One region of the Mesorhizobium sp. CO1-1-11 genome, then DNA from elsewhere that is predicted to be linked to it. Evidence: predicted binding sites of a transcription regulator. Region 1 holds the regulator's gene; each other region holds the start of a gene.
The links. The regulator LexA, encoded in region 1, represses DNA repair genes until DNA is damaged. The targets are predictions, from matches to a motif close to TGTTCNNNNTGTGTTCNG.
Positions count from the first base shown of each region.

Region 2: the regulator LexA is predicted to act here: its motif matches at 2,379-2,396, upstream of LB554_RS22695 (helicase-related protein).
Region 3: the regulator LexA is predicted to act here: its motif matches at 5,205-5,222, upstream of LB554_RS12170 (single-stranded DNA-binding protein).
Region 4: the regulator LexA is predicted to act here: its motif matches at 5,187-5,204, upstream of parE (DNA topoisomerase IV subunit B).

Region 1 is NZ_JAIUHE010000022.1:99,005-106,656, forward strand. It holds gene kynU (kynureninase) at 1-472, opposite strand, end outside; gene LB554_RS23950 (ABC transporter permease) at 521-1,444, opposite strand; gene LB554_RS23955 (ABC transporter ATP-binding protein) at 1,450-2,229, opposite strand; gene LB554_RS23960 (ABC transporter substrate-binding protein) at 2,288-3,274, opposite strand; gene LB554_RS23965 (GntR family transcriptional regulator) at 3,424-4,197, shown strand; gene lexA (transcriptional repressor LexA) at 4,597-5,340, shown strand; gene LB554_RS23975 (ComEC/Rec2 family competence protein) at 5,334-7,652, opposite strand, start outside.
Region 2 is NZ_JAIUHE010000020.1:83,922-91,573, reverse strand. It holds gene LB554_RS22695 (helicase-related protein) at 1-2,212, opposite strand, end outside; gene LB554_RS22690 (hypothetical protein) at 2,445-2,747, opposite strand; gene phbB (acetoacetyl-CoA reductase) at 2,944-3,669, opposite strand; gene LB554_RS22680 (acetyl-CoA C-acetyltransferase) at 3,776-4,954, opposite strand; gene LB554_RS22675 (hypothetical protein) at 4,941-5,168, shown strand; gene phaR (polyhydroxyalkanoate synthesis repressor PhaR) at 5,250-5,858, shown strand; gene LB554_RS22665 (citrate synthase) at 5,879-7,021, opposite strand; gene LB554_RS22660 (citrate synthase/methylcitrate synthase) at 7,115-7,652, shown strand, end outside.
Region 3 is NZ_JAIUHE010000009.1:27,865-35,516, reverse strand. It holds gene uvrA (excinuclease ABC subunit UvrA) at 1-2,610, opposite strand, end outside; gene LB554_RS12190 (hypothetical protein) at 3,308-3,607, opposite strand; gene LB554_RS12185 (ATP-dependent Clp protease proteolytic subunit) at 3,695-4,300, opposite strand; gene LB554_RS12180 (SRPBCC family protein) at 4,324-4,785, opposite strand; gene LB554_RS12175 (ArsR/SmtB family transcription factor) at 4,782-5,096, opposite strand; gene LB554_RS12170 (single-stranded DNA-binding protein) at 5,322-5,846, shown strand; gene LB554_RS12165 (OsmC family protein) at 5,974-6,399, shown strand; gene LB554_RS12160 (MarC family protein) at 6,406-7,035, opposite strand; gene LB554_RS12155 (VOC family protein) at 7,117-7,509, opposite strand; gene LB554_RS12150 (hypothetical protein) at 7,542-7,652, opposite strand, start outside.
Region 4 is NZ_JAIUHE010000009.1:167,382-175,033, reverse strand. It holds gene LB554_RS12795 (DUF2336 domain-containing protein) at 1-948, shown strand, start outside; gene LB554_RS12790 (FUSC family protein) at 945-3,014, opposite strand; gene parE (DNA topoisomerase IV subunit B) at 3,059-5,116, opposite strand; gene cpaB (Flp pilus assembly protein CpaB) at 5,355-6,281, shown strand; gene LB554_RS12775 (type II and III secretion system protein family protein) at 6,312-7,652, shown strand, end outside.

The DNA of each region.
Region 1 (7,652 bases):
CAATGGTCGGCGCATCAACGCCCTCAAGCCGCAACACCGTGCCGGGGCGCGTCGAGGCCACGCCTTCGGCCATGTAGAGATCGGTTGGAAAGCTGTCGCCCTCGGCGACGATGACCGAGCGGTCCGGCCGCATGCCGAGTGCGGCATGCAGCACCTTGTAGATGTTGATCGAGGTCGTATCGCAGACCACCGTCTGGCCGGTCGCCGCGCCTATCAGCCGCCCCAGTTGGTCGCCGAGCGCGACCGGCATGTCGAACCAGCCGGCGGTGTTCCAGGCACGGATCAGATCCTGCGCCCACTCCTGGGTCGCGGCTTTCCGCAGCTCGTCGAAGACGGCGGGTGCCGCGGCGCCGAGTGAATTGCCGTCGAGGTAGATCACGCCTTCCGGCAAGATGAACCGGTCGCGCATGGCACGCAGCGGGTCCGCCGCATCCATGGCATCGACGGCTGCGAGATCGAGCGTCGTAGGCATCATTTGTGACATTCCCTGGTTATTCACGCCTTGGTCATTCACGCCGGGTTACTCACGAATCGCTTCGCGAACCGGTGCGGGCCCCCGGCTGCGCTTGAGGCTGGGCAAGGCAAGCATGGCCAGTACGAACAGGCCCGTGGCAAGCTTCAGGTCAGGCGGCGGCATGCCGGCCGCCAGGCAGAACGACACCAGCTGGTAGTAGATGATCGCGCCGGCGAAGGGCGCCAGCAATTGCCGCCACACTGTTTGCTTGCCGACGACGGCTTCGCCGATCATCAGCGCGGCAAGGCCGTTGATGAGAATTCCCAGGCCCATATTGACGTCGGCGAACCCTTGCGACTGCACCATCAGCGCACCGCTTGACGCCGAAAAAGCGCTGGCCAGCCCGACACCGCCTATGGTCGCGGCCCAGACATTGATGCCTTGCGCTTCGGCCATGTCAGGATTGGCGCCCACGGCGCGCACGGCGGTCCCCTTCTCGGTCCTGAAGAACATGTAGAGCAGCATGAAGGCGGCAAGCGCGAGGAGACCCGCGACGACAATCTTGCTGGCGGGGAAACCCGGCCGCGCGAACGGCACCCAGTCGAACACCGAGGGCGAACCGAAGACGGACAGGTTGGACTTGCCCATAATGCGAAGGTTGATGCTGTAGAGCATCGTCATCATCAGGATGCCCGCAAGCAGCGTGTGGATGCGGAAGCGCAGATGGATGAAGGCGGTGCAGCAGCCCGCCGCGAAGCCGGCGACAAGGGCGGCAGCAACGCCCATCAGCGGCGATGCGCCGGCGGCAAGGAGAACGCCGCAGACGCAGCCGCCCAGCGGAAAAGCGCCTTCGCTGGTGAGATCGGGAAAATTCAGCATGCGAAACGGGATCATGATCCCGAGCACGACAAAGGCCAGGATCAGGCTTTGCGCCAGGGTGACCGGCATGATCGCGACGAAGCTGGTGAGAACGTCCCCAACAAACCCCATGATGATCAGCTCGCCAGCAACATGCGATCGGTCTTGACCGAGAAATGGCCGATCAGATCGATAACCGTGACCCTCGCCTTCTCCTGCCCGGCGACTTCCAGGAGCACCCGGCCCGCATCGAGCATGATCACCCGGCTGCCATAATCGACGGCGTGTTGCATGTTGTGGGTCACCATCAAAGTCGTCAGTTTCAGCGCGTTGACGGCGCGCACGGTCGCTTGCATGACGATTTCGGCCGTGCGCGGGTCGAGGGCCGCGGTATGCTCGTCGAGCAGCAGCAAGTCCGGCGATCCGCCGACCGCCATGATCAGCGACAAGGATTGCCGCTGCCCGCCGGAGAGCAGGTCGACGCGCGTGTCGAGACGATTTTCCAAACCGAGACCCAGTATCGACAGTCGTTCCCTGTAGGACGCAAGCCGGGTGGTGTTCAGCCCCGGGCGCAAGGTGCGCTTTTGGCTACGCAAATCGGCCAGCAGCATGTTTTCCGCAACCGTCATGCTGGCGGCGGTGCCGCGCATCGGGTCCTGGAACACGCGCGCCAGTTTCGCGGCGCGCTTGTGCACCGGCATTGCAGTCACGTCGGCGCCGTTGATCAGGATCTGGCCGGAATCGAGGATCAGGGCGCCGGAAATGGCGTTGAGCATGCTGCTCTTGCCGGCCCCGTTGGAGCCGATGACGATGCCGAACTCTCCGGTGGCCAAGGACAGGCTGAGACCGTCCAGCGCGACCTTCTCGTCGGCCTGGCCCTTGTAGAACACTTTGCGCGCGGATCGAATCTCGAGCATCGTTTCTCCCTGACCTCGGGATAGCGGCGCCGACGCCGTCACCCCGGCAGTTCCGATGTTAGTCGACGATGCAGCCGCAATCGGCCATTGAAGCCGGTATCTCGATGCCGAACGCGGCCATCGCCTTGCGCGAGATCGTTGCCATGTGGTCCTTGTAGGCCGGGCGCGACGGCGCGATCGTCTTGGGATCCTTGCCCTTGAGGATCTCGGCGGCGATGTTGCCGGCGTTGACGCCGACCTGCGTGTAATTGACCGCGAAGCTCGCCGGCACGGTGCCGTTACGGACCGCACTGTCATCGGAGTTGACGACCGGGATACCGGCCTGGCGCGCGGCCGCGGAGACAGCGGCGATCGCCGGCTGGATCAGGTTCGAGGCCGGGCCGTAGATCACGTCGGCCTTGCCGGCGAGCGAAGCGATGCGTTGCTGGATGTCATTGACGTTGTCGATGCCGACCTCCACCACCTCGAAACCGGCGGCCGGTGCCGCCGCCTTGATCTTTTCGACCAAGGCAACGTCATTGGCCTCACCGGGATTATAAGGCACGCCGAAGCGCTTGGCGTTCGGCAGCAGCTTCTTGGTGAAGGCCATCACCGCGGCGACGTCCTGCAGATCGCTGGCGCCGGTCATGCCTTCGTCTCCGGCGTCCCATGACGGCACCAGCTTGGCCGCCACCGGATCGGTGACCGCGGCAAAAACGATCGGAATGCCGGAACCGGCGAGCGCTTTCTTGGCGATCTGTGAGACCGGCGTGGTGATGGTGTAGATCAGCTTGGGCTGCTCGGCCTGCAGCTTGGCGATCATCTGCGGCACCAGCGACGCATCGAAATTGGTGTGGCTCTCCGTGTAGACGACGTCCTTGCCCTCGACGAAGCCGTTATCCGTCAGCGCCTTCTTGAAGCCGGCTATGGCGGCGTTCAATTGCGGATGCTCGCCGAAATTGGCAATGCCGATACGGATCTGATCGGCCGCGGCACTGCCGGCACTGACCATCAATGCGCCTGCCAGGGCCAAGCCCGACAACCAAGCGGATTTCGACTTCAACATCATTTCCTCCCAGATTTGATCAGGGCCGCTTGGAAACGCGGCGGCTACGGCGATCATGGTGAGTCCGCCGGTCTGTGTCAAACATTATATATAATTGTTGCTGTGACCCAATATCATATATACTTTCGCCAGACGACGGATTGATCACCATGCGGGATGAAACGAGTTCCACAAAAACGGAAGCCGCCTATCAGCTGTTGCGGCGCGACATCCTGACCACGCGCCTCATGCCCGGCGCCCCGCTCAAACTGAGTGCGCTGCGCGGCACCTATGGCGTCGGCTGGACACCGTTGCGCGAAGCCCTGTCGCGGCTCGAGGCCGAACGCCTGGTCACCGCCATCAGCAATCGTGGTTTTGCCGTGGCTCCGGTGTCGCGGGCCGAGCTGGAGGATCTGGCACGCGCCAGGATGGTGGTCGAGATACCCCTGTTCCTCGAATCGATGGAAAAAGGCGGCAGGGAGTGGGAGGATGCCGTGGTCACCGCCTACTACCGGCTCTCGCGTTGCAAGACGGCGGTCGACGATCCCTCGGACGCGGCCGTCGACAGATGGGACGAGAACCACGAGGCCTTCCATGCGGCGCTGCTGAGCGCCGCCACATGCGACTGGCTGTTGCGGTTCCGCTCGACGATCTCGGATCAGCTGCGCCGGCATCATCGCTTTCTTGGTCTGGCGCCGACACTGCGGGCCGCGGCCGGCCTCAAGGATGGCTATGAAGAGGCAATCGAAGCGCTGCGCGAAGCGATTGCGATCGAACACCATACCGCGATCATGGAAGCGGCGCTCGACCGTGACATCGAGCGGGCCAAGGCGCTGATGACGGCGCATATCGGCTACACACTGCACGTCTATGTCCACAGCGAAGACAGCGGCGCTACCAGATACGCCGCTCGCGCCGGCAGCTTGAAGGCGGGTTCGGGATAACCTCAGCGACGCCTATTCGAACGCGCTGGCCGGTGCGCCGAACGCCCGGATCCATGGCCGCCCGAAGCTACCAATCGTTGGCATTTTGGTTTCGTTTCGTTCCGCGAATAATGGCTCCGCGAATTATACGTCCCCCCGAGGAGAACCTTCCAACTAGCTGATGCCAAAGCCTCGTCGGCGGATGGGCCACAGGCCATTAACCAAAACGATTTCAATGCGCCTGCCGATGGCGGAAAGGGCTGGTTGCTGCCCGCCGTCGCGGGCAAAAAACTTCCGACCCCTTAACAAATTCATTAAACTTTAAACGGTTGCAGAACACAACTGGAACAGATAGTGTTTGTTCTGGGTTTGTTTTTTCGATTCTGGTTCAACCTTTCGTTCAATGTCTTGGGGGCCGCCATGCTGACACGCAAGCAACATGAACTGCTGATGTTCATCCACGAACGGCTCAAGGAAAGCGGGATACCGCCTTCCTTCGACGAGATGAAGGAAGCACTCGATCTTGCCTCCAAGTCGGGGATCCATCGCCTGATCACGGCGCTGGAGGAGCGCGGCTTCATTCGCCGGCTACCCAATCGGGCACGCGCGCTGGAAGTGCTGCGGCTGCCGGACTCGATCGCGCCGGGCCTCAATGCGGCAAAGAAGTTCTCGCCAAGCATCATCCAAGGCAGCCTTGGCCAAGGCAGCGCCGGACGCCAGATCAGGCCGGCCGCTGCGCCTTCGCGCCTGCCCGCGGCCGGCAACGACGACGATGCGGTTTCAGCCGTGTCCATCCCGGTCATGGGCCGTATCGCCGCCGGTGTGCCGATCGATGCCATCCAGCATCAGACGCATTCGATCTCGGTGCCGCCGGACATGATCATGGGCGGCGAGCACTATGCGCTGGAGGTCAAGGGCGACTCGATGATCGAGGCCGGTATCTTCGATGGAGACACGGTCATTATCCGCAATGCCGACACGGCAAGCCCGGGCGAAATTATCGTGGCACTGGTCGACGAAGAGGAAGCGACGCTGAAGCGGTTCCGCCGCAAAGGCGCTTCGATCGCGCTCGAGGCCGCCAATCCAGCCTACGAAACACGCATTTTCGGGCCGGACAGGGTCAAGGTACAAGGCAAGCTGGTCGGGTTGATCAGGCGCTACTGAGCCGGCTTGCCATCGGGCTTGTCGGGTTTTTTGTACGGCGGCAGCCCCCTCGCCTCGCGTGAGAATTTTCGCTGTTCGTGCCAGGGCCGGTATGGTCCGTCGACGGCGAATGCGATCGCGGCCCGGGTCGTGGCCGACTGGGGATTGAAGAAGACGGCAGCGCTTCCCTTGCGGGCGAGCTGCCGTTTGGTGACGACGAGAACCAGTGGATTGTGGCAGACGTCATAGGCGGTTGCGTCATTGACGATGATCAGGTCGGCGAAAGCGCAGGCTTTCCAGGTGGTCTTGCGGTCCTCGACATAGGCAATGATCGCGCCGGAAGGGTGCCTGGCAAGGCACAGGCCTTCGCGGCAGTAGAAAGGCGATCCTGGCGGCAGGTCGGTGGGACTGGCAACATCGAATTGCCCGTCTGTCGTGTCGAACATTTCCGGTTTGACGATTGTTTCGGAGATCAGGGCGCGCTTCCAGTTGTCGGTTGCGAATTCGTTCGGACGTTCCTGGTTGACGGCCAGTTCGCCATTGCCGATCGGCAGCGCGACCAGCCGCGCATCTTCCGAGATCAGCACATCGGGCGCGCGCGTGTGCGACACAGTCAACAGGCCGGCAAGCGCGAATGGCAGCGCCGCGAACCGCAGCCATGTCGTCGCCATCGTCGCGATAACCAGCGCGACGGTGACCAGCAGCACGGATTGCTGCGAAATCAGCCCGACTCCATCGACCGGAGAGCGCTCCGATATCCACGCCGACACGGCGATCATTGCTGTCAGGCCCTTGCCCATAAGGTAGAGAGCCGGCCAATCCAGTCCGAATGGCATCAGCAGGGCGCTGGCGACGGCCAGGAACATCACGACCGACACGATCGGCATCACGGCCAGATTGGCGAACAGGCTGAGCGGCGATACCCGCTGGAAATGCCAGATGGCAAACAGTGCCGTGGCGCTGCCGGCGATAATGGACGTCATGGCCAATCCTCCTGTCGCCAGCAGGAATTTTCGCGTCAGGAATCCCGCCAGGGAACGCTTTGGCGGCGGTGGCCGCGTCTTTCCTGCATGGTGATCGGCCCAGCCGGCATAAGCGCCAACCAGGGCCGCGGTCGCGGCGAACGACATCTGAAAGCTCGGGCCGACAACCTCGTGAGGCGAGACCAGGATCACGGCGATCGCCGAGATCGCCAGATTGCGCATGGTCAGGGCAGCGCGATCGAAGAAGACGGCAATCAGCATCACCGCCAGCATGATGAAGCTGCGTTCGGCGGCAACGACGACACCGGAAATGATGAGATAGGCGGCGATCGAGAACAGTGCGGCGGCGGCCGCGTATTTCTTCACCGGCCGGCGCGCGGAAAAGTCTGGAAACAGCGCGAAGGCACCACGCAGCAGACCCATGATGGTGCCGGCCACAAGCGCCATATGCAGTCCCGAAATAGAGATGATGTGATAGATGCCGGTACGCCGCATCGCTTCATTGATTTCATCGGGTATGCCGGCGCGCACGCCGACGATCAGCGCCGCCGCGATCTCGCCTTCAGCGCCGCCGACGCTGCCCCTGATGTGGTCGGCGATGGCTTCGCGGGCATTTTCGATGCCTGAAAAAAGGCGAGCCGATAGCGGCATCTCACCGTCGTCGGCGGAAACAACCGTTGGATTGCCGAGAAAGAAGCCGCTGCCGCCGATGCCGGCGAAATAGCTGTCGAAAGAGAAGTCGTAGCTGTCCGGCCGCACCGGGCCGGTCGGCGGCAACAGTTTGGCGTAGCCTGTGATGAGCGAGCCGGCGGTCATTCCCGGCGGTATCTTGCGTGCGGAAAGCCGGACCCTTTCCGGCGCATAGCGCAGTTTTGGCCGGGCGGTCGAAATCACGTCCATGGTCAGCCGGATGCGGCCGCTCTCCATCTCTTCGAGCGAGACCACGCGGCCGGTCAGTTGCGTGGAGATTTCCGAACCCAGCATCCGGGTTCCGGCTCGCCATGTTTCGACCTTCGCCGCGAGCAGGCCCAGCGCGCACAACAGCACTGCCATGAGACACAGATGGGTTTTGGGCCAGGAACGCGAGACGAAGGCACAGACCGCCATCAGCACCACGACCGCGACGGGCTTTGCAAAGTCGGGCTCGGACGCCAGCGAGAAATAGGCGATCGCCCCAACGGCCAGACAGACCGGCACCAGCAGGAACGCGATGCCCCGGTCGAGTTCAAGCTCCGCCGCCCGGGCCACGCCATGGCGCAGGCGAGGCAAGGATACCAGGCCGATTTGCCGGCGCACGCGCACGATCCTGCCCGCGGCAGGAGCCGGCGCCGGCGCCTGCCCACCTGCCTG
Region 2 (7,652 bases), on a different contig from region 1:
AGGCCTTGTCGAAGGCCGGGTCGATGACAACAGAGGTGCGGCCCGACGCCAGCGCGTGGACGACGTCGCCGAAGCCTGGCTTGTCCTTGCCGTCGTTCTTCAACGCCCACAGCAGCGTCACCAGCCCGGCGGGTGCCGGCTTGATCAGCGCCGGCACGAACACGTGGTAGGCGCCGAAGCGGACGCCAAGCCGGCGCAGCGCCGCGCGGCCTTCCTGGTCCAAGGATTTCATCTCTTCGGCGATGTCACGACGGTTGATGAGGCCGAAATTCTCGACCAGCTGGAAAGCGATGCCACGGCCGATGCCGGAAATCTGCTCGGCGTTTTTCAGATCGACCAGCGGCTTCAACAACGACTCGATCTGGAAATTGACGAAGCGTTCGGCTCGCGCCGCGACCTTGTCGCGCGCCGGACCCGTCAGCTGTTCGTCAGCCAGCAACACCAGGCGCGGCTTCAGCGCGTCTTCGCCCGAGACCAGCGTGCCTATCGGCGCGCCGATCCAGCGCAGCGTGCCGTCCGAACCGAGCGCGAGATCGCCATTGGCGCAGGCGCCGAAGCGCTCCGCGCGTGCCTCGAACTCGGCGGCAAGCGCTTTTTGCGCGGCAGTGCGCACGGCCTTGGCGTCTTCGCCGCCGGCGGTCTGGTCGGCGGTGAAGCGGAACCCTTGCAACTCGCCGACATGATGGCCTTCGACAAGGACGGTTCCGGTAGGACTGATTTCGGCTTCAGGCATGGTATTTTCTCTAAGGCGCCGCATGAGGACGGAAGTCCTGCGGTCTACGAAGCGTTTCGTCAACCGCTCATGCAGCGCATCCGACAATCTGTCTTCGATTTCGCGCGTCTTTTCCTGCCAGTGTGCCTGATCGGCCAGCCAGCCGGGCCGGTTCGACACGAATGTCCAGGTGCGGATCTGGGCGATGCGGTGCGACAGCGTGTCGATGTCGCCCTCGGTGGTGTCGGCGCGGCGCACCTGTTCGGCCATGTAGTTCTCGTCGACATGGCCCTGCCGGGCGAGATCCATGTAGATCGAGGCGATGAGGTCGGCATGCTGGGCAGGCGCGATCTTGCGATAGTCGGGCAGGGCGCAGGCTTCCCACAGCAGCGCCACGCGCTTGGCGTTGGTGGCGAGCGCGCGGATGTCTTCGTCGCGGGAGAGATGTTCGAGCGCTTGCGCATCGACGGCCGGCAGCGCGCGTGTCAGACCCTCGACCGGGGCGTTGGTCTCGATCGAGCGCTTCAGCGCATCGAGGCTGGCGAAATCGAATTGGGCGGTGCGCCACTGCAGCACCTTCACCGGGTCGAAGTCATGGCCCTCGATCTTCTGGACCAGGTCCTCGTCCAGCGGATCGACCTGGCCGGTGACGCCGAACGTGCCATCGCGCAGATGCCGGCCGGCGCGGCCGGCGATCTGGCCGAGCTCCGCCGCCGTCAGATTGCGGTAGTGGTAGCCGTCGAACTTGCGGTTCTGGGCGAAGGCGACATGGTCGAGGTCGAGGTTGAGGCCCATGCCGATCGCGTCGGTGGCAATGAGATAGTCGACATCGCCCGACTGGAACAGCGCCACCTGGGCGTTGCGGGTGCGGGGCGACAGCGCCCCGAGCACGACGGCCGCACCACCCTGCTGGCGGCGGATGAGTTCGGCGATGGCATAGACCTCGTCGGCGGAGAAGGCAACGATCGCGGTGCGCCTGGGCAAGCGGGTCAGTTTCTTGGAGCCGGCATAGGCCAGATGCGACAGCCGCGGCCGCGTCACCACGGAGATGCCTTTCAGCAGCCGCTGGAGAATGCCGTGCATGGTGGCCGCGCCAAGCAGCAGCGTCTCCTGGCGGCCGCGCAGATGCAGGATGCGGTCGGTGAAGATATGGCCGCGCTCGAGGTCGCCGGCCAGTTGCACCTCGTCGATGGCAACAAAGGCGGCGTCGGTTTCACGCGGCATGGCTTCGACGGTGCAGACCGAATATCTGGCGCCCGGCGGCTGGATCTTCTCCTCGCCGGTGATCAGCGCCACTTTGTTGGCACCGACCTTTTCGCAGACGCGCGTGTAGACCTCGCGGGCCAGCAGCCTCAGCGGCAGGCCGATGACACCGGTTTCGTGCGCCACCATGCGCTCGATGGCGAGATGGGTCTTGCCGGTGTTGGTCGGCCCAAGCACGGCGGTCACGTCGCGGCCCGACAGGATCAGCGGCTCGGTGTGTTTCGGCTGGATGTTCATCGGCTCGGAAATAAGGCTTTCTGGCCTCTCGTGGTCGGGAGCGTGCCAGGACGGCGCGTATGACAGCCGACACATAGGGATTTCGGGCGCGAAGCGAAAGCAGAATGTTCCGGCAGGGTTCCGGAGACGCCCGTCTCACTCCGCAAATCAGCCCCTGCTTAACAGTTGGAACGAGTCTGGAACGAATCAGCGACGAATCGGCGACTCCGTCAGATTCAGCTTTTGTTCACGGCTAGATATGGATTTTGTTTCCACGAGTCTCACCACATGCTGAATCGCCGAACTGGCCCGTTTTATGCTGGGCGGGTCCTTCCGTTAACTTTCGCCGGGAACGATGAGGGCGATACGGTGCGCGCCCCGTTAAACTTATGAAACTGTTAATCTTTCTAAACTCGACGTTAAAGAATAGCAGCTTATCGCGGCCATTAATCTTAACATTGGGCTCAAAGCCGGAACGAATCGGCGACAAAGCAGCGCCGGCCGTATTTTCTCTTTTTGTTCCCCCAATATCTTGTGTTGTGAACAGCTTATCCACCGAGAATCCACAGGCTTGATCACAGGGTTCGCACAGACGCGCCTACCGGCATTAAGCTTTGCGTGCCGGATTGGGGCATTGCGTCACAGCGGCGTCTTCCAAGAGTCAGGCGCCATTTGGAAGCGGACCGATTTTCCGGTCCGCTTATCGCAGGGTACGCATGAATCCGCAGCGTTGGACTGCGCGAGCAGACGTCTCAGACGAAGTACTGGCCGCCATTGGCGGTGAGGGTCGAGCCGGTGATGAAACCGGCATCTTGCGAAGCGAGGAAGACCACGCAGCGCGCGATCTCTTCCGGTTCGCCAAGGCGACCCACGGGGATTTGCGGGATGATGCGCTCGTTGAGCACCTTTTCGTCGATTGCCTTGACCATCTCGGTGGCGATGTAGCCAGGGCAGATGACGTTGACGGTGATGCCCGCGCGGGCGCCTTCCTGGGCGAGCGCCTTCGAGAAGCCGATGTCGCCGGCCTTGGCGGCGGAGTAATTGACCTGACCGGCCTGGCCCTTCTGGCCGTTGATCGAGGAGATGGTGATGACGCGGCCGAACTTGCGGTCGCGCATGCCGCCCCACAGCGGATGGGTCATGTTGAAGACACCGGACAGATTGGTATCGATCACCTCTTTCCACTGCTCGCGGGTGATCTTGTGGAACATGGCGTCGCGGGTGATGCCGGCATTGTTGACCAGCACCGAGACAGGGCCGAGGTCGGCCTCGACTTGTTTGATACCGGCCGCGCAAGCGTCATAGTCGGCGACCGACCATTTGTAGACCGGAATGCCGGTCTGCGCCTTGAACTTCGCCGCCGCCTCGTCATTGCCGGCGTAGTTCGCGGCAACCGAATAGCCGGCGTTCTTCAAAGCGATCGAGATCGCCGCGCCGATGCCACGCGATCCACCCGTGACGATTGCAACCTTGGTCATGCATTTCCCCTTTTGAAATCGCCCTGTTGTCGGGCTTGGCAGGCACTGGATTTACGACAGGCACCACATGTGAAACGGGCGGCTTGCGCCGCCCGTCCAAAGTCTATCAGAAAGCCTCCACGCACATGGCGACGCCCATGCCGCCGCCGATGCATAGGGTGGCCAGCCCCTTCTTGGCGCCGCGCCGGCGCATTTCGAAGACCAGCGTGTTGAAGATGCGGGCGCCCGAGGCGCCGATCGGGTGGCCGATGGCGATGGCGCCGCCATTGACGTTGACGATCGAGGGATCCCAGCCCATGTCCTTGTTGACGGCGCAGGCCTGTGCGGCGAACGCCTCATTGGCCTCGACAAGGTCGAGATCCCCTGCCGACCAACCGGCCCGTTCCAAGGCCTTGCGTGAAGCGGGAATGGGTCCGGTGCCCATGATCGCCGGATCGACGCCGGCGGTCGCCCAGGAGGCGATGCGCGCCAGCGGGGTGATGCCACGCCTTGCGGCTTCCGCTTCGCTCATCAGCAGCGCGCCGGCGGCACCGTCATTGATGCCGGAGGCATTGGCGGCGGTCACCGTGCCATCCTTGTCGAAGGCCGGCTTCAGCTTGGTCATGGCATCGATCGTGGCGCCGTGGCGGATGTATTCGTCCTGATCGACAACCGTATCGCCCTTCTTGCCCTTGATGGTGAAGGCGACGATCTCGTCCTTGAACTTGCCCGCCTTCTGCGCGGCCTCGGCCTTGTTCTGGGAGGCCAGTGCGAACTGGTCCTGGTCGTCGCGGGTGATCTGGAACTGGCGGGCGACGTTCTCGGCGGTGTTGCCCATGTGGTAGCCATTGAAGGCGTCCCACAGCCCGTCCTTGATCATGGTGTCGATCATCTTGTAGTCGCCCATCTTGACGCCGGCGCGCAGGTGCTCGGCGTGCGGCGACAGCGACATCGATTCCTGGCCGCCGGCAATGATTACCTTGGCGTCGCCGGTGGCGATCTGCTGCATGCCGAGCGCGATGGCGCGCAGGCCCGAACCGCAAACCTGGTTGAGGCCCCAGGCGGTGGTCTCCTTGGGCAGTCCGGCAAGGATCGAGGCCTGGCGGGCCGGGTTCTGGCCTTGCGCCGCGGTCAGCACCTGGCCGAGGATGACCTCGTCGATCTCGGCCGGTTCGACCCCGGCACGCGCCAAAAGTTCCTGCACGACGACGGCGCCGAGCTCATGCGCGGGCGTGGCGGCGAAGGCGCCGTTGAAGGAGCCTACAGCCGTGCGCGCGGCGCTGGCAATGACAATGGAAGCGGACATTTTCTTCTCCAGACTTCAAGGGTGTTGTTGTGCCGTTGAGGACTTTTTTGCCCTTTCCCACCCCCAAGTCAAACCGGAAATCGGCATGGCGCCGATGCGCCGCAAGCGGGCCGCGCATCGTGGTGTCGGCGGTCCGGTCGCTGCCGCGCAGCATATTTTGCCTGCTATGCAGCATTATATGATCCCGCAGTGCACAAACTGCTTGGAATTGTAGGGCTTTTGCGCATATCCTCAAAAAGGGCGCAATCGTTACCGGCTGCTTACTCAGGCGTGCCGGGATCCGGGGAGGATGCAGATGGCCGCAAAAGACGACCCTATCATTATCAAGAAATACGCCAATCGCCGCCTCTATAATACGGGGACGAGTACGTATGTGACGCTCGAGGATCTGGCCGAGATGGTCAAGAAGGGCGAGGAGTTCACCGTCCAGGACGCCAAGACCGGCGACGACATCACGCATCCGGTGCTGACCCAGATCATCTTCGAGCTGGAGAACAAGGACGGGCAGAACATGCTGCCGATCCCGTTCCTGCGCCAGCTGATCGCCTTCTACGGCGACCAGATGCAGATGATCGTGCCGAGTTTCCTCGAGCAATCGATGATCGCCTTCTCCAAGGAACAAGAGCGGTTCCGCGAGCAGATGAAGGGCGCCATCGGCAAGTCGCCACTGGACGTGATGAAGATGGCGACGCCGATCAAGGCGCTGGAAGAACAGACGCGCCGAAACATGGAAATGTTCCAGAACGCGATGCGGCTGTTCACGCCTTTTCCGCCCGCCGGCTCGGCACCGGCAGCGGCCCCCGCCGAGCCGGCCAGGAAGGAAGCGCCGGAGAAGTCCGACGATCTGCAGCAGTTGAAGGACCAGATCGCGGCCATGCAGCGCAAGCTCGATACGATGTCGTGAGCGCATAGCGCTCACGCGATTTACGGCAGCAATCCCTCATAGCGGCCGCGCGGCCGGATGATGCTGCCGGTCACGATCTGTTCGACCAGATGTGCCGCCCAGCCGACGCTGCGTCCAAGCGCGAAGAGGTGGAACGGTGCATCGCGCGGCAAGCCAAGGCTGCGCGCCAGCACGGCCAGGGCAAAATCGATATTCGGTTGGGCGCCGGTCGCCGCCATGGCGGCGGTTTCCAGCGACCGCAATGTTTCATCGGTGTTGTCGAAGGCCGCCAGAAGCGCCGTGGCCCGGGGATCGCCCTCGGGATAGAGCTGGTGGCCGAATCCCGGCAGTGGCCGGTCGTGGCCAAGCCAGTGCCGGATCGCGGCATCGGCACCATGCCGTCCCGCGTCTTCGGCGAGTTGCATCACGGCTTCGCCGGCGCCGCCGTGGCGGGGACCTGACAGTGTCGTCAGGCCGGCCAGCAGACAAGCGGCGGGCGAGGCTCCGGTCGAGGCGGCGACGCGGGCCGCGAAGGTCGACGCGTTGAGTTCGTGATCGGCAAGCAGCACAAGCGCACGCCGGATCGCATCCGCGCCTTCATCGTCCACCGACCAGCCCCGCGCCAATCGCTGGTGCACCGGTTCCGGCCCCGCCTCGGCACCGAGGGCGCTGGCCAGCACACCGATCGCGCGTGCGGCATCAGTGCACAGCGAGGCAGCATTTCGTCCAAGCGAAGACCGCGCCTGGCCGGCAAGCAAAGCGAGTTGCACGAACGCCTGGGCGCGGCCGGTCGGGCGCGGCGCATCTGGTGGCGATGCTTCGAAATGGACCGGGCCGGACAGAGCCCAGAGCAGTCCAGCGGTTTCTTCCAGCGTGGCATGGTCGGACAGCGCAACGGCATCCCGGCCCCGATAGATGAGGTTGCCGTGCCAGACGGTCGAGATCGCGGTGACGAGCGACGGCTCGCCCCAGGCGATCGCGCTTTCGGCAATGGCCGAGGGGCTGCGCCCGCGCGCCCTTCGCGTTGCCAGCGCCGCGATGTCGTCGGCGCGGTACTGGCTGCGGCGCGGATCGGCCCGATCCGGGCGCATGCCGATGCGGCCGCGGCTGACATAGGCATAGAGCGTCTGCGGCCTCACCCGGAGCCTTTCCAGCGCCTCTTCCCGCGACAACCATTCGGACATATCGAGCTCGGATATTGATTCTATTGATCAAGATTGATGCTTATGGCGCCCATCCTTATCTCCCACCAGGAAAAGCTTCAAGGAGACAAGGCCATGGCGAACGGGCTCGATGAGGTGGTGGCGGCCGAAACCGTGCTGTCCGACGTGGATGGCCTGGGCGGCCGCCTGACGATCCGAGGCCATTCGCTTGGGGACTTGGCTGGACGATGGAGTTACGCCCGGGTCGTCCGCCTGCTGCTGGACGGCTTCTTCGACGATCTGTCCGGTGACGCCGAACTGGCGGCAAGGTTAGGCGGGGCACGCACCGAGGTCTTCGACCGGCTCGCGCCTTCGCTGCGCCTGCTGGCGCCGCTCGAAATCTACAGCGCCATGCGCGCCGGCATGGCCTTGCTGCCGGATGGCGAAACGCTGGCGGACGCCTTGCGGCTGATCGCTGCGCCGGCGGTGCTGACGCCGGCCTTGCTGCGCCTGCGGCGCGGCGAGCAGCCGATCGCACCCGACGGCAAGGCGGATCATGCCACCGACATGTTGCGGATGCTCAGGGGATCGGTCCCGTCGCCGGCATTGGCAAACGCGCTCGACACCTATCTGGTGACCGTTTGCGATCATGGCCTCAATGCCTCGACCTTCG
Region 3 (7,652 bases), on a different contig from region 1:
GGTCGCCTTGCGCGACAGTTCCTTGGCGAGCTTGATGCGCTGCGCTTCACCGCCGGACAGCGTCGTCGCCTGCTGGCCGATGTGGATATAACCAAGGCCGACCTGCTTCAGCGTCTCCAGCTTGTCGCGTACGCCGGGTACGGCGGCGAAGAAATCGACGCCTTCCTCGACGGTCATGTCGAGCACGTCGGCGATCGACTTGCCCTTGAACAGGACGTCGAGCGTCTCCCTGTTGTAGCGCTTGCCATGGCAGACGTCGCAGGTGACGTAGACGTCGGGCAAAAAGTGCATCTCGATCTTGATGACGCCGTCGCCCTGGCAGGCCTCGCAGCGGCCGCCCTTGACGTTGAAGGAGAAACGGCCCGGCTGATAGCCGCGCGCCTTCGCTTCCGGTAGACCGGCGAACCAGTCGCGGATCGGCGTGAAGGCGCCGGTATAGGTGGCGGGGTTCGAACGCGGCGTGCGGCCGATCGGCGACTGGTCGATGTCGATGACCTTGTCGAGGAACTCCAATCCCTCGATGCGGTCATGCTCGGCCGGATGTTCGCGCGAGCCCATGATGCGGCGCGAGGCCGCCTTGAACAGCGTCTCGATCAGGAAGGTCGACTTGCCGCCGCCCGATACGCCGGTGACGGCGGTGAAGGTGCCGAGCGGGATTTCGGCGGTGACGTTCTTCAGATTGTTGCCGCGCGCGCCGACGATCTTCAGCCGCCGGTTTTTCTTCGCCTCGCGGCGCACGCCGGGCGTTGCCACTTCGAGCGCGCCCGACAGATATTTGCCGGTGATCGAATTGGGGTTGGCCATCACCTGCTGCGGCGTGCCCTGGGCGATGATCTCGCCGCCATGGATGCCTGCGGCCGGACCCATGTCGACAACGTAGTCGGCATGCAGGATTGCGTCCTCGTCGTGCTCGACGACGATCACGGTGTTGCCGATGTCGCGCAGGTGCTTGAGCGTATCGAGCAGGCGCGTGTTGTCGCGCTGGTGCAGGCCGATCGACGGCTCGTCCAGCACGTAGAGCACGCCGGTCAGGCCTGAGCCGATCTGCGAGGCCAGCCGGATGCGCTGGCTTTCGCCACCCGACAGCGTGCCGGAATTGCGCGACAAGGTGAGATAGTCGAGCCCGACATCGTTGAGGAAGCGCAGACGCTCGCGGATTTCCTTCAGGACGCGGACAGCGATCTCGTTCTGCTTGTCGTTGAGCTGCGCCGGCAGGTCGGTGAACCATTTGTCGGCGTTGCGGATCGACTGTTCCGTCACTTCGCCAATGTGCTTGCCGGCGATCTTCACCGCCAGCGCCTCCGGCTTCAGCCGGTAGCCCTTGCAGACCGGGCAGGGCGTTGCCGACATGAAACGCTCGATCTCCTCGCGCATCCAGGCGGATTCGGTCTCCTTCCAGCGGCGCTCGAGATTGGGGATGACGCCTTCGAAGGTCTTGGTCGTCTTGTAGGAGCGCAGGCCGTCATCATACTGGAAGGTGATCTCGCGCTCGCCGGTGCCGCGCAGGATCGCTTCCTGGGCTTGCGCTGAAAGATCCTTGAACTTGTCGCCGAGCTTGAAGTCGTACGCCTTGCCCAATGCCTCGAGCGTCTGCGAGTAATAGGGCGAGGTCGATTTCGCCCATGGGCTGACGGCGCCGTCGCGCAGCGACACGTTCTCGTCCGGCACCACGAGGTTGGGGTCGATGGCGCGCTGGCTGCCGAGACCGTCGCAGGTCGGGCAGGCGCCAAACGGGTTGTTGAAGGAGAACAGCCTGGGCTCGATTTCCGGAATGGTGAAGCCGGAAACCGGGCAGGCGAACTTTTCCGAGAACAGGATGCGCTCATGCGTCTCGTTCTTCGACTTGTTGACCGAATCCTCGCCAGTCTGGCTGGCATCGAGCGGCCTGTCGGCGAACTCGGCCACTGCCAGCCCCTCGGCCAGCTTCAGCGCCGTCTCGATGGAGTCGGCAAGCCTTGTGGCAAGGTCGCCGCGAACGACGATGCGGTCGACGACGACGTCGATGTCGTGCTTGTATTTCTTGTCCAGCGCCGGCACATCGGCGATTTCATAGAAGACGCCGTCGACCTTGACGCGCTGAAAGCCCTTCTTCTGCAACTCCAGCAGTTCCTTGCGATATTCGCCCTTGCGGCCGCGCACGATGGGCGCCAGCAGGAACAGGCGCGTGCCTTCCTCGACGGCCAGCACCCGGTCGACCATCTGGCTGACCGTCTGGCTCTCGATCGGCAGGCCGGTGGCCGGCGAATAGGGCACGCCGACGCGGGCAAACAGAAGGCGCATATAGTCGTAGATCTCGGTGACGGTACCGACCGTCGAACGCGGGTTCTTCGACGTGGTCTTCTGCTCGATCGAGATGGCCGGCGACAGGCCGTCGATCTGGTCGACGTCGGGCTTTTGCATCATTTCGAGGAATTGCCGGGCATAGGCCGAGAGGCTCTCGACATAGCGGCGCTGGCCTTCTGCATAGATGGTGTCGAAAGCAAGCGACGATTTGCCGGAGCCCGACAGGCCGGTCATGACGATCAGGCTGTCACGCGGCAGGTCGAGATCGACATTCTTCAGATTGTGTTCGCGCGCCCCGCGAATGGAAAGATATTTATGGTCGGCCATGTCAGGTCGCCGCCTCAGATCTGGAATTTGTGGGATAGGCGGGTTTCCCCGGCCATTCCCTATGTAGTTATTTTTGCCGCCACGTCGAGAGACGCCACAATTCTCGACAGAAGTCGTTTAACCGCCTTTCGCGCGAGGGGGCAAGCGGAAAGAACAAAGACCGAACACGCTCCTGACAAAGCTGTGCGGAAGCTGACCCGAACGTAAGCTTCCGGCGATCACATTTTTCCGTAACCGGCTATTGATGGTTGACGCGGCCAACTCACGGGAGCAGTCTTGCGAAGTCAGCGAAGCCGGCCGTCTATCGATGGCCTCGCCGCCCCAAGGCGGCCTGCGAGACGCCGCAGGCATTTGCGATTTGCGCTTCACGACGACAATGTCGCAACGGACAAGAGGAGCGGAGCATGACGCCACCGGATAGTCCCCCAGGGCTTCAGTTGTTACTGGAGCCGCGGCAGGCATAAGTGCCAAGGGCAGGCGTTTGCGCCACCCGACAAACCGTGACCTGCCGTATCCCTGAAAATCAGAGACTGCTAGTCGGATCGTCGGCTGAATGCCGCGAAGCATCCGAAATCAAACGCCGGCAGTACACTCCCGGCAAAAATGGGTTTGAGATCCAGAAAAGCCCCGCCCGTTTGCCCAAGGCACGGCGGGGCTGTTCTTTTGGCGGGCTCCAGTTGGAAGGCCCGATCTTTGCCTATCTGGGTGGCTTGGTCCCGCCAACTCCGACATCGACGGTGATGCTGCCGGAAATCCTGACATTGGTATTGCCGATCTTGAACTGCCCGTTGCCGCTGCTGGGGAACGCGTCGTCGGGTTCGGGCACCGGGGCCGGCTTGGCGATGCGATAGCCGCCGGTTACGCCGGGCAGGGCGCCTTTCCGAACCGACGACGAGGCCTCGTCGGCAAGTGCCGACCTGGACACAAGGCCGACGATGGCAAGCACCATGGCGGCCGTGACACGGTGCGATGTTCCTGATCGATGAGTGTCGGTCATCCCCTTGTTATAGGGGCCTGCCGCCACCGGAACCAGAGCGGGATCGTCAAATCTTCGACAAGCAGCAGGGTTTGACTCACTCTGGTCCTACGCAGCCTTTTTGCGGGTGTCGAACACATGGTCGACAATTCCCCACGCCTGGGCCTCGCGGGCGGTCATGAAATGGTCGCGGTCGAGCGTGCGTTCGACGTCTTCATAGCTGCGGCCGCAATGCTGGGCGTAGAGTTCGGTCATGTGGCGTTTGGTCTGGCCGATGCGTTCGGCGTGCCGCTGGATGTCGGAAGCCTGGCCCTGGAAGCCGCCCAGCGGCTGATGCAGCAGGATGGTGGCGTTGGGCAGGGCGATGCGCCGTCCGGCCGTGCCCGCCATCAGCAGGAACGATCCCATCGATGCTGCAAAGCCCATGCACACGGTCGACACCGGGCAGCTGATATACTGCATCGTGTCGTAGATGGCGAAGCCGCTGGTCACCATGCCGCCCGGCGAGTTGATGTAGAGCGAGATCTCCTTCTCGGGATTGTCCGACTCCAGCGACAAAAGCTGCGCGCAGACCAGCGCCGAGACGTCGTCGTTAATCTCCCCGTTGACGAAGACGATGCGCTCGCGCAGCAGCCGCGAAAAAATGTCGAATGCGCGTTCGCCGCGGCTCGATTGCTCGATTACCATCGGCACAAGACTGGCAACACCGCTCATTTTCTGTCTCCAATTTTCCGTGTTCAAGCCGCGTGCAGCAGCAGAAGGCGTGGGGTGTTCGCGGCTATAGGCGTGCCGGTCCCGTGCAGCGAAAGTCGGCAGCCTGCCCCCGCCATGGCCACGGCCGGCATCGCCTTGCGAGCAAAGCCGTCATGGAGGATGCGCAGATGCGTGCCGCCGGAAACGGTTCGGGCGAGTGTGAAGGTGACGGTGCTGTCGAGTGGGTGCGCGGCATCGTCCGACCGCTCGCGCCAGGAATAGCGCAGCAGGCGTTCGGGCTCGGCATCGAGAATCTCGCATTCGATCGCCGCGTCTTGACCGGCGAAGGCAAAGCGGCTGCCGGTCTGCGGCCTGATGTCGTTGGGCATCATCCAGGCGGCGAGCAGTTCCGGCACGGTCAGCGCCCGCCAAACCTTTTCCGGCGGCTCGGCAAGATCGTATTCGAACTCAATCGCATCGGGAGAGACTTCGCTTTGGCTGTTCATTGATCCATGTCCTTCAAAACCGTCTTCAGCCTTTCGATGCGCTCCGGCCAGAAGGTACGGTAGCGTTCGATCCATGAGAGCAGCGGGGCAAGCCCCTGCGGATCCGCACGATAATAGGCGTTGCGGCCGGAGCGCCGCTCGACCACGAGGCCGGCGCCCCGCAGCACCGCCAGATGCTGCGACACCGCCGGTTGCGACACCGTCAGGCCGCTGCGCAATTCCGACACGCTCATCTCGCTTGTGGCGAGACGCTCAAAGACGGCGCGGCGTGTCGGGTCGGCCAAGGCGCGGAAAATCTCTGCTTCGATCATGACAAAAGCATAAGTCGATACTTATCGATTTGGCAAGCGCTGTTTTGAGACCCATATGCGGCGTTCCGGCATTGCTGCCATTCCTTGACAATTGGCGGCGGTGCATATAGGAACGAAAAGGGAACAAAAACCTTGTGGGAAAAGCCAGCCTTGGCAAGCGGCTGACGTGCGTAGCCTGTAAGGTGCTGCGACAAAAATTTGTTTCGGATAGCGCGGAGAAATATCATGGCGGGTAGCGTCAACAAGGTCATTCTGGTCGGCAATCTCGGCGCTGACCCTGAAATCCGCCGCCTGAACTCGGGCGAGCCGGTCGTCAACATTCGCATCGCGACGTCGGAAAGCTGGCGCGACAAGAATTCCGGCGAGCGCAAGGAAAAGACCGAGTGGCATAACGTCGTCATCTTCAATGAGGGCATCGCCAAGGTGGCGGAGCAGTATCTGAAGAAGGGCATGAAGGTTTATGTCGAGGGCCAGCTGCAGACGCGCAAATGGCAGGACCAGACCGGTGCCGACAAATACACGACCGAAGTCGTGCTGCAGAAATTCCGCGGCGAGTTGCAGATGCTCGACGCGCGTGGCCAGGGTGAGGGCGGTCAGGTTGGCGGCTACAGCGGTGGCGGCAGCAGCCGTGGTTCCGATTTCGGCCAGTCGAGCCCGAACGAAGGGTTCAACCGCGGTGGCGGCAACGCTCCCAGGGGCGGCGGTGGCGGTGGTTCGTCGCGCGAACTGGACGACGAAATTCCGTTCTGATCGAAAGCCGCACCAAATAGCGAATGCCTTTACTTGATATGCCCCGAGGGTCCGCATGGACTTTCGGGGTTTTGCATGGTGGTTTTGAGCTGACGTTGGCGCGATCAGAGACGTAAGAGGACTGGCGATGAAGGCACGGGTAAAATGGGTCGAGGAGCGCACCTTCGTCGGCGAGTCCAGCAGCGGCCACAAGGTCGTGCTGGGCACGGCGTCAGGCCCGGAAGGCAAGACGCCGGGACCGAGCCCGATGGAACTGGTGCTGATCGGTACCGGCGGCTGCTCGGCCTATGATGTCGTCCATATCCTCGAAAAGGGGCGCGAGGCCGTCGAGGATTGCGTGGTCGAGCTCGATTCCGACCGCTCCGAAACCGATCCCAAAGTGTTCACCCGCATCCATATGCATTTCATCGTCAAGGGTCGGGCGCTGTCCAGCGACAAGGTCAAGCGGGCAATCGACCTTTCGATCGAAAAATACTGCTCGGCCTCCGCCATGATGGCCAAGACCGCGAGGATTACCCACGACTTTGAAGTCATCGATACGACCGCAAAATAAGCGGGCCTACGAGGCCATCAGCGCCTTGATGCCATCTGCCACGAACTGCACGGCCAGTGCCGCCAGGATAACCCCGAGCAGGCGGGTCAGGATCGAGCGGCCGGTCTGGCCGAGGATGCGGTCGATGCGTTCCGACAGCACGAATACCAGATAGGTTATGACGAGGCAGACAAGAATGATGCCGACCAGGGCCGCCTGCGCCGCAAAACCCTGAAACGAGCCTGAGAGCAGCACCGTCGCGGAAATCGCGCCGGGGCCGGCGATCAGCGGGATCGCCAGGGGGAAGGCGGCGATGTTGTGGATCATGTCCTTGGTGATGGCGACGTCGCCGATCTTTTCCTTGCGGTCCTGCCGGCGCTCGAACACCATTTCAAAGGCGATGAAGAACAGCAGGAACCCGCCGGCGACACGGAACGCCGGCAAGGTGATGCCGAACACCGACAGGATCGATGCGCCGGCCACCGCAAACAGCGCCATCACCAGAAAACCGATGACCGAGGCGCGCACGGAAACCTGGCTGCGCTCCTCGCGGTTCATGCCGCGTGTCACGGCGAGGAACAGAGGCGCCAGCCCAGGCGGATCGATGGTCACGAGAATGGTGACGAAGGCATTGAACAGGCTGTCGAAACTCGGCATCGCTGACCCTCCCGCCGGGCCAAGCCCGTACCCACATTGGTAGAGCAAAGCCCGGTCGGTGGGAACAGTCAGAACCGCAGGTTAGGCGGCAGCGCCGCAATAGGCCTCCAGGCGATAGCCGTCCGGATCGACAACGAAGGCCGCGTAATAGTTCTCGCCATAGTCGGCGCGCAGGCCCGGTCCGCCATTGTCGCTGCCGCCTTCGCGCAACGCCCCGGCATGAAAGGCACCGACGCTATCCCGTGTCGGCGCGGCGAAGCAGAAATGCAGGCCGGATCTTTCGTCCGCCGGCACCGGGCGCGCCGCCTCGTTGACCCACAGCGCGACAGCCTGGGGCGCGACAGCCTGGACACCATAGCCGAGCGAACCCGGCGATTGGCTGACGCAAGTGAAGCCGAGCGGCCTCAGCGCGGCATCGTAGAAACGTTTGGAGGCAGTGACGTCGCGAACGCCGATCGAGATATGATCGAACATGGTTTTCTCCATTGTTACTAAGGGTTGTGGGGTCATCTTTTAGTTTGACGACGCGCCAGGAACTCGACTTCGAGGTGCCAGTCCGCGCCGTCATGCGAGCGCTCGCCGAGCCATCGGAAGGAATTCTCGGTGATGCGCGAAAA
Region 4 (7,652 bases), on a different contig from region 1:
CTGGCGATGGCGGAAGCGTTCTCGATGAGCCATCACGCACCGTTGCAGATCATCAGTGCGCTTGCCGCCGACCAGCCGGAGGTCGCCGGGGTCGTGCTGGCGCGCTCGCCGCTGCTCACCGACGCCGACCTGATCAACCGCGTGGCGGCGAGCCAGAAGGCAACGCAGAAGCTGATCGCCGACCGGCCTTCCGTCTCGATGGCGCTTTCGGCGGCCATCGCCGAGGTCGGCGAGGCGGAGGCCTGCGCCGTGCTTTTGGCCAATAGCGGCGCCGACATCGCGTCACTCAGCTTCAGGCGCATGGCGCAACGCCACGGGCATCTGCCTCTGGTGCGCGAGGCGCTGATATCGGATATCAGGCTGCCTGCCGATTGCCGGCATATGCTGCTCGTCAAGCTCGGCGAGACATTGAAGACATCGCCGCTGGTCATGGCATTGATGGGAGCCGCGCGTGCCGACCGGGTCATGCGCGATGCTTGCGTCAAGGCCTCGGTGACGCTGATCGAGGGCACGCGCCAAGAAGAGCACGCGGCGCTGATCGAGCATCTCAGGCTGCGCGGCGATCTGACCGCGAGCTTCCTGATCCGCACCATCGCGCACGGCAAGGTCGATTTCTTCGGCTCGGCGCTGGTGGCGCTTAGCCAGCAGTCCGAACCACGGGTGAGGGCGCTGCTGGCCGGCGGGCACGACGTGGCCCTGCAGGCGCTGTTCCGTAGTGCCGGCATGGCTGCCGCCACGCATGCCGTCATCCTGCGCGCCCTGAAGATCTGGCGCGAGGTCGCCAACGGCAAGCGCGTCGCCGGCGTGCAGGAAGTCAGTTGGCTGATGCTCAAGGAATTGGGCGGGCAATCCGCCGAAGGCGATCTTGCCGCATTGATCAAATCGATCCACCTAGACGCCCTGCGTGAGAACGCACGCGGCCATGCACTGGCGATCGCCGCTGCCTAGGTTTTCTCCCTTGCGAAGAAATCCGGGAAATCTTCCATCGCCGCGGCGATGATGCGCAGGGACGCCGCGATCTGCAGCATGTCGCCGGTGGCGTTTCGCTGGGCGATGCCTGCCGCATACTGCCGGGCGACGGCAATGGTCGCTGTTTGCGGATCCCCAGGGGCTCGGAAAAGCAGCTCGCGCGCCAGTCCCCTCAGGAAGGTGGCGATTGAAAGCGTCGTTTCCGATGGGAGGGAATGGTTTTGGCTGGCCGTGCGCAGCCGCAGGATTTCCAGGCCGACCGTGACGGAAGCGACGCCGCCGCCCAGCACCGCCTCGCCCTTCCTGCCGGAATTCTGCACCAGCGGCATCAACTGATTGACCCGGTCGTAAGCGAGGCTCTCGAAGGCTGAGCGCCTCGGCACGCGCTCATGCAGGCAAAGCCGCGCCAGATCCTCCCGCATGGCCCGCACGATGCGGTCGGCCGCGAGCCATGGATCGGCCGGCAATACGACGATGAAGACGCCGATGGCCAAGAGGATGCCGACCAGGATCGATGCCGAGCCGGCGAAGAAGGGGCCGGGATCATAGGTCATCGCCTGATGTGGGCTGAGGAAGGCCAGGAAGTTGATGGCGAAGGCCGTCGCCACGCCGACATGGCGCGGATTGGCCATGGCGAGTGCCGCCGGCACCATGATGGGCACGACGAACAGCATGAACCAGCCGAAGCCGGGCAGAGCAGGGAGCGCAACCTGCCCGACGAGAAAGGCAAAAGGCAAAGCGAGCAGCGTTCCCTTGAAGAATCCCCAGGATACTTGCACGGGGTCGGGGCGAGCGGCAAACAGGCTCGACACGACGGCAACGAGGATGACGGTGCCGGCCGCCTCCGACCACTTCGTCGTCAGCCAGAAAGCCGCCACCAGCAGCGTGGCAACGGCCGCGCGGATGGCGTTGCGCGCAGCACCGGGATAGTCGCGATGCACCACCAGGGCCGGCTGCTGGCTGCCGGGACCTGGACGGCGCGTGACCGGCGCGCGCAAGGCATCGAGGCCACGCAGCACCTGTTTCAGCGCCTCGGCGAAATCGGCCGCTATGGTAAGGCGGGTAATGGTGCCGACCCTGTCCTCACCCGGCTCGATCGAGGCGTCGGGCATTTGCCTGGCCCTGATCGAGATCGCGTCGAGCCGCGCCACCCAGGATGAGGTATCGTCCAGCGCTCCCGGCTTGGCTGCCAGTTCGCTGACAAGGGCCTGCAGTTCCGAGCGCACCGGGATGAGGGCGGCGTTTTTGGGAGCGGCATGCGAATAGAGCGCGCGCGCCGCCGAAAGTGCCGAAAGCAGTTGTCCGATGGTGCGCCGCACCGGATGCGCGCGCGGCGCGAAGCTCGGCGCTTCGAGCCTGGCATAGGCGCGCATCTCGCCAAGCGTCTGGGTATCGGCGACAAGCTTCCGGTGCAGGCCGATCAGCGTTGCCCGGTCGCCGCCTGAAAACGCACCGCCGGCATAGGTGGCGAGGTCGAGAATGCAGCGTTTCAGCCGCGAGACGATGGCGTCGCTGGCCAGTTTTGGCAGGATCAGTCGGCTGGTCAGGCCGGCGCAGACGATGCCGAGCACGATCTCGGCACAACGCGCGACCGCGAGGTCTACGACCAGATGCGGTTGTCCGAAAGCGGGCAGGCCGATGATCATTGCGGTGTAGCCTGCAAGAGCCGCGCCGTAGGCTTCGGGATTGCGCAGCAGCGACGAGACGAAGGTGCAAATGCCAATCCAGACAGCAAGCACCGTCACCAGAATCCAGGGGCCGGTGCCGAATGCCGTGGTGATGCCAATTGCCGCGACACCGCCGGCCAGCGTGCCGAGCAGGCGGTAGAAGCCTTTCGCCAGGACCATACCGGCAACCGGCTGGGCGACGATGAACACCGTCATCATCGCCCATTGCGGATGGTCGAGCTTCAGCGCGTAAGCGGCCAGCAATGCGATCATGCCGGCCAAAACGGTGCGCAGCGCGAAAATCCAGTCCGAGCGTGTCGGTTGCGTCAGCCCGGCCAGGCTCGTCTCGAAATAGGTTTTCAGCCGCGCCCAGGTCACATGCTGGTCTCCATGTCAGGAACGCAAGCTAAACGCGCCAGCGGCTAGATATCCAGCACTTCCGTCTCGGCGAATTCGGCGCGTTCCTGGATGAAGCGGAAGCGGGCTTCGGGTTTGGTGCCCATCAGCTCGTCGACCCTGTCCTTGGTGGCGGAATCGACTTCGTTCACATCGACCCTGAGCAAGGTGCGCTTCCTTGGATCCATGGTGGTTTCCTTGAGCTGCGCGGCCATCATTTCGCCCAGGCCCTTGAAGCGGCCAAGCTCGACCTTGCCGCGCCCCGTGAATTCGGTGCGCAGAAGCTCGTCCTTGTGGGCGTCGTCGCGGGCATAGGCGACCTTGCCGCCTTGCCTGATCGAGTAAAGCGGCGGCACCGCCAGATAGAGATGGCCGCCGCGCACCAGCGCCGGCATCTCCTGGTAGAAGAAGGTGATCAGCAGCGAAGCGATGTGTGCGCCGTCGACGTCGGCGTCGGTCATGATGATGACGCGGTCGTAGCGCAAATCCTCGTCACGGTATTTTGACCGCGTGCCGCAGCCGAGCGCCTGGATCAAGTCCGATATCTGCTGGTTGGCGGCCAGCTTGTCATTGCCGGCGCTGGCGACGTTGAGGATTTTTCCGCGCAGCGGCAAGACGGCCTGGCTGGCACGATCGCGCGCCTGCTTGGCCGAGCCGCCGGCGGAATCGCCTTCGACGATGAAGAGTTCGGCACCCGCCGCCGCGTTCTGCGTGCAGTCGGCGAGCTTGCCCGGCAAGCGCAGCTTGCGCACCGCGCTCTTGCGCGACACTTCCTTTTCCTGGCGGCGGCGCACCCGTTCGTCGGCGCGCGCGATCACCCAGTCGAGCAGCTTCGAGGCTTCCTGCGGATTATCGGCCAGCCAATGGTCGAACGGGTCGCGGATCGCGGTCTCGACGATGCGTATCGCTTCGATCGTCGCCAGCCTGTCCTTGGTCTGGCCGACGAATTCCGGCTCGCGGATGAACACCGACAGCATGCCGGCGGCCGAGATCATGACGTCTTCCGAGGTGACGATCGAGGCGCGCTTGTTGCCGACGAGGTCGGCATAGGCGCGCAGGCCGCGCGTCAGCACGTTTCGGAAGCCGGCTTCGTGGGTGCCGCCTTCACCGGTCGGGATGGTGTTGCAGTAGGAATTGATGAAGCCGTCGCCACCGAACCAGGTCACCGCCCATTCGAGCGAGCCATGGCCGCCTTGCTTGTCGCTCTTGCCGGCGAAGATTTCGCGCGTCACCTGGAATTCATCGCCGAGCGACGCCTTCAGATAATCCTTGAGGCCGCCTGGGAAATGGAATTCCGCCTTGGCCGGTGTCTGATCCTTTTCCTTGATGAGGGAGGGATCGCAGGTCCAGCGGATCTCGACGCCGCCAAACAGGTAAGCCTTCGAACGCGTCATGCGGTAGAGACGCGCCGGCTCGAAGGCGGCGCCCTTGCCGAAAATCTGCTCGTCGGGGTGGAAGCGGATTTTTGTGCCGCGCCGGTTGTGGACTTCGCCGAGCTGCTCCAGTCCGGTCACCGGGACGCCGCGCGAAAAGCGCTGGCGATAAAGCTGGCGCCCACGTGCCACCTCGACCTCGAGATGATCCGACAGGGCGTTGACGACGGAGACGCCAACGCCGTGCAGGCCGCCGGATGTTTCGTAGACCTTGGAGTCGAACTTGCCGCCCGAATGCAGCGTCGTCATGATGACTTCGAGCGCCGGCTTCTTGAATTTTGGGTGCATGTCGACCGGAATGCCGCGGCCATTGTCGGTAACCGTGAGATGGCCGTCGGCGGAGAGTTCGACATCGATGAAGGTGGCGTGGCCGGCAACCGCTTCGTCCATCGAATTGTCGATGACCTCGGCGAACAGATGGTGCATCGCCTTGTCGTCGGTGCCGCCAATATACATGCCTGGCCGGCGGCGCACCGGCTCAAGGCCCTCAAGCACCTCGATGTCGGCGGCGCTGTAGCCCTCGCTGCCATCCTTGGTTGCGGCTGGACGCCTGGCGGCCGCCTGTACCAGCGGATCCGCCGGGCGCGCCGGCGTGCGAACCGGCTGCGGCTGTTTTTCCAGATTGCCGAAAAGATCGTTGTTGTCGTCCATGCCTGCCATAGAGTCCAAGCTGCGAATCACCCCGTCGATACTGCCACGCTTTTCAGCGCCAAGCGACGGAGGTTCCTGTTACGTTCGGGGATTTAACTGCTCTTACCCTAAAACCATTCGATAACCAAGCGGGCGGAAATAGGTCAAATGCCGCCGTGCAATATTCCTGATTCTTTAACAATGCCGCCTAGCGTGAGCCCAACATAACAAGAAACGACGGGCATCAGGGGTTTTCGGCGTGAGGGGCAAGGCCATAACGATGATCGGCATCGCCGCCGTTTTCGGCGCGATCTCGATCTTTGCCGCGGATTTCTGGGTCAAGAGCCAAGCGAAGGCCGATGCCCAGGAGAAAACGGCCTCGATCGCCGCTCCGGCCGCGCCCAGGATCGAGTTCAAGACCATCGTGGTGGCGAACGCGCCGTTGCGCTACGGCATGGAGCTCGACCGCGCCAAGCTCAGCGAAATCCCGTGGCCGCAGGATTCCCTTCCGCAGGGCGCCTTTGCCACCATCGATGGATTGCTCGGCGAAGGCGGTCGGGTCGCGCTGTCGCCGATCGAGATCAACGAGCCGGTGCTGCTCACCAAGCTGTCGGGACCGAACGGCCGCGCAACGCTGTCCAACATGCTGACGCCCGGAATGCGGGCGGTCACCATCCGCACCGACGAGATCGCCGGCGTCGGTGGCTTCGTGACGCCGGGCGACCGGGTCGATGTCGTGCTGACGCGCGATGCCGGCGAAATCCAGGAAGTCGCCAAGAACGCGCAAGGGGCTGCCGGTTCGACCATCACCTCGGAGATCGTCGTTGCCGACGCCAAGGTGCTCAGCGTCGGGCAGGGCGCCGACGAGCGCCAGACGACGCCGCAGGTGGCCAATTCCGTGACCCTCGAGGTGACGAGCGACGGCGCGCAGAAAGTGGCGCTTGCCCGCACCGTCGGAACGCTGTCGCTGTCGCTTCGCTCCGCCAGCGAAGGCGGCGATGGCAAGAACGGCGTCACCACCATCTCTTCCTTCGGCGGATCCGTCGCTTCCAAGACGCAGGCCGTGGCCGGCTCCTTGTTCGATGCCATAGCGAAGGAGCCGGAGAAGCCGAAATTCAAGACGATCATCGTGACGCGCGGCACGCAGGCCGAGGAATATCAGGTTCCAACGCGGGACCAGAAGTAAAGACCGGTGGGGACCGGGCGGGACGGGACAATGTTGATGCGTACCCTATATCGAATGACGGCTCGGTCGCGCTTGGTGCGCGCCCTGGCGATGGCGTTTACCCTGGCTGCGAGCGGCGTGCTTGCCTTGCCCGGAGCGGCGAAGGCGGACAACGACATCGTTTATGTCTCGTCGACCAAGAATGCGTCGATCAAGGTTGCCAAGGGCAAGCCCAAGACGATCATGACGAGCGCGGCCTTCTACCAGATCGTCATCGGTGATCCGGAGATCGCCAACGTCAACCCGCTGACCGACAAATCCTTCTATGTGCTGGGCAACAATCTCGGCACCACCGGCATTGCGCTGTTCGACCAGAACAAGCAGCTCGTCGGCACCGTGGACATCGAGGTGACGCTCGACACCGACCAATTGGCGAACACTATCCGTGCCAGTGTGCCGGACGCCAAGATCAAGGTCGGCTCGGCCAACGGCCGTGTCGTGCTGTCGGGTGAGGCGGATGACGCGGTTGCAGCGGATAAGGCAAGCAAGATCGCCAGCCGCTTTTCCGGCAATGAGGAAGTGATCAACTCGGTCAATATCTCTTCGTCGCAGCAGGTTCAGCTCAATGTCCGGTTCGTCGAGATCAACCGCCAGGCAGGGCAGGACCTGGGCGCGAAATACAGCGCCAATTTCGCCTACGGCTTCGGCGGTCGCGACATTTCACTGGATCCGGGCACGGTCCCAGCGGCGGGGACCGGCGAGATCATCGGCCGACTGCTGTCGAACGGCGTCTCGATCGACATTGCCATTAAGGCGCTGGAAGAGCGCGGCCTTGCCCGTCGGCTGGCTGAGCCGAACCTGATCGCGCGTTCAGGGGAGACAGCGAGCTTCCTGGCCGGCGGCGAATTTCCGATCCCGGTTTCGGAGGACAACGGCAAGATTTCGGTCAGCTACAAGAAATATGGCGTTAGCCTGGATTTCAAGCCGACCGTACTCAAGGACGGGTTGGTCAGCCTCGACATCGCGCCGGAAGTCTCCTCGATCGATGCGTCGGCGTCCTACAATATCGGCAACATTTCCGTGCCCGGCTTCATCGTGCGCCGCGCCAAGACCTCGGTCGACCTGAAGAACGGCCAGAGCTTCATGATCGCCGGGCTTTTGCAGTCCCAGAACGACATTACCACGTCTCGCATTCCCGGCCTTGGCAAGATGCCGGTGCTTGGAGCGCTGTTTTCGTCGAAATCCTATCAGCGGCGCGAGACCGACCTGGTCATCATCGTCACGCCCTATCTGGTCAAGCCGGTCGATCCGTCGAAGAAAATGGCTGAGCCGACCGATGGCACGCAGCCAGCCAGCAATGTCGACTATTTCCTCAACAACACCGAGGAGGTG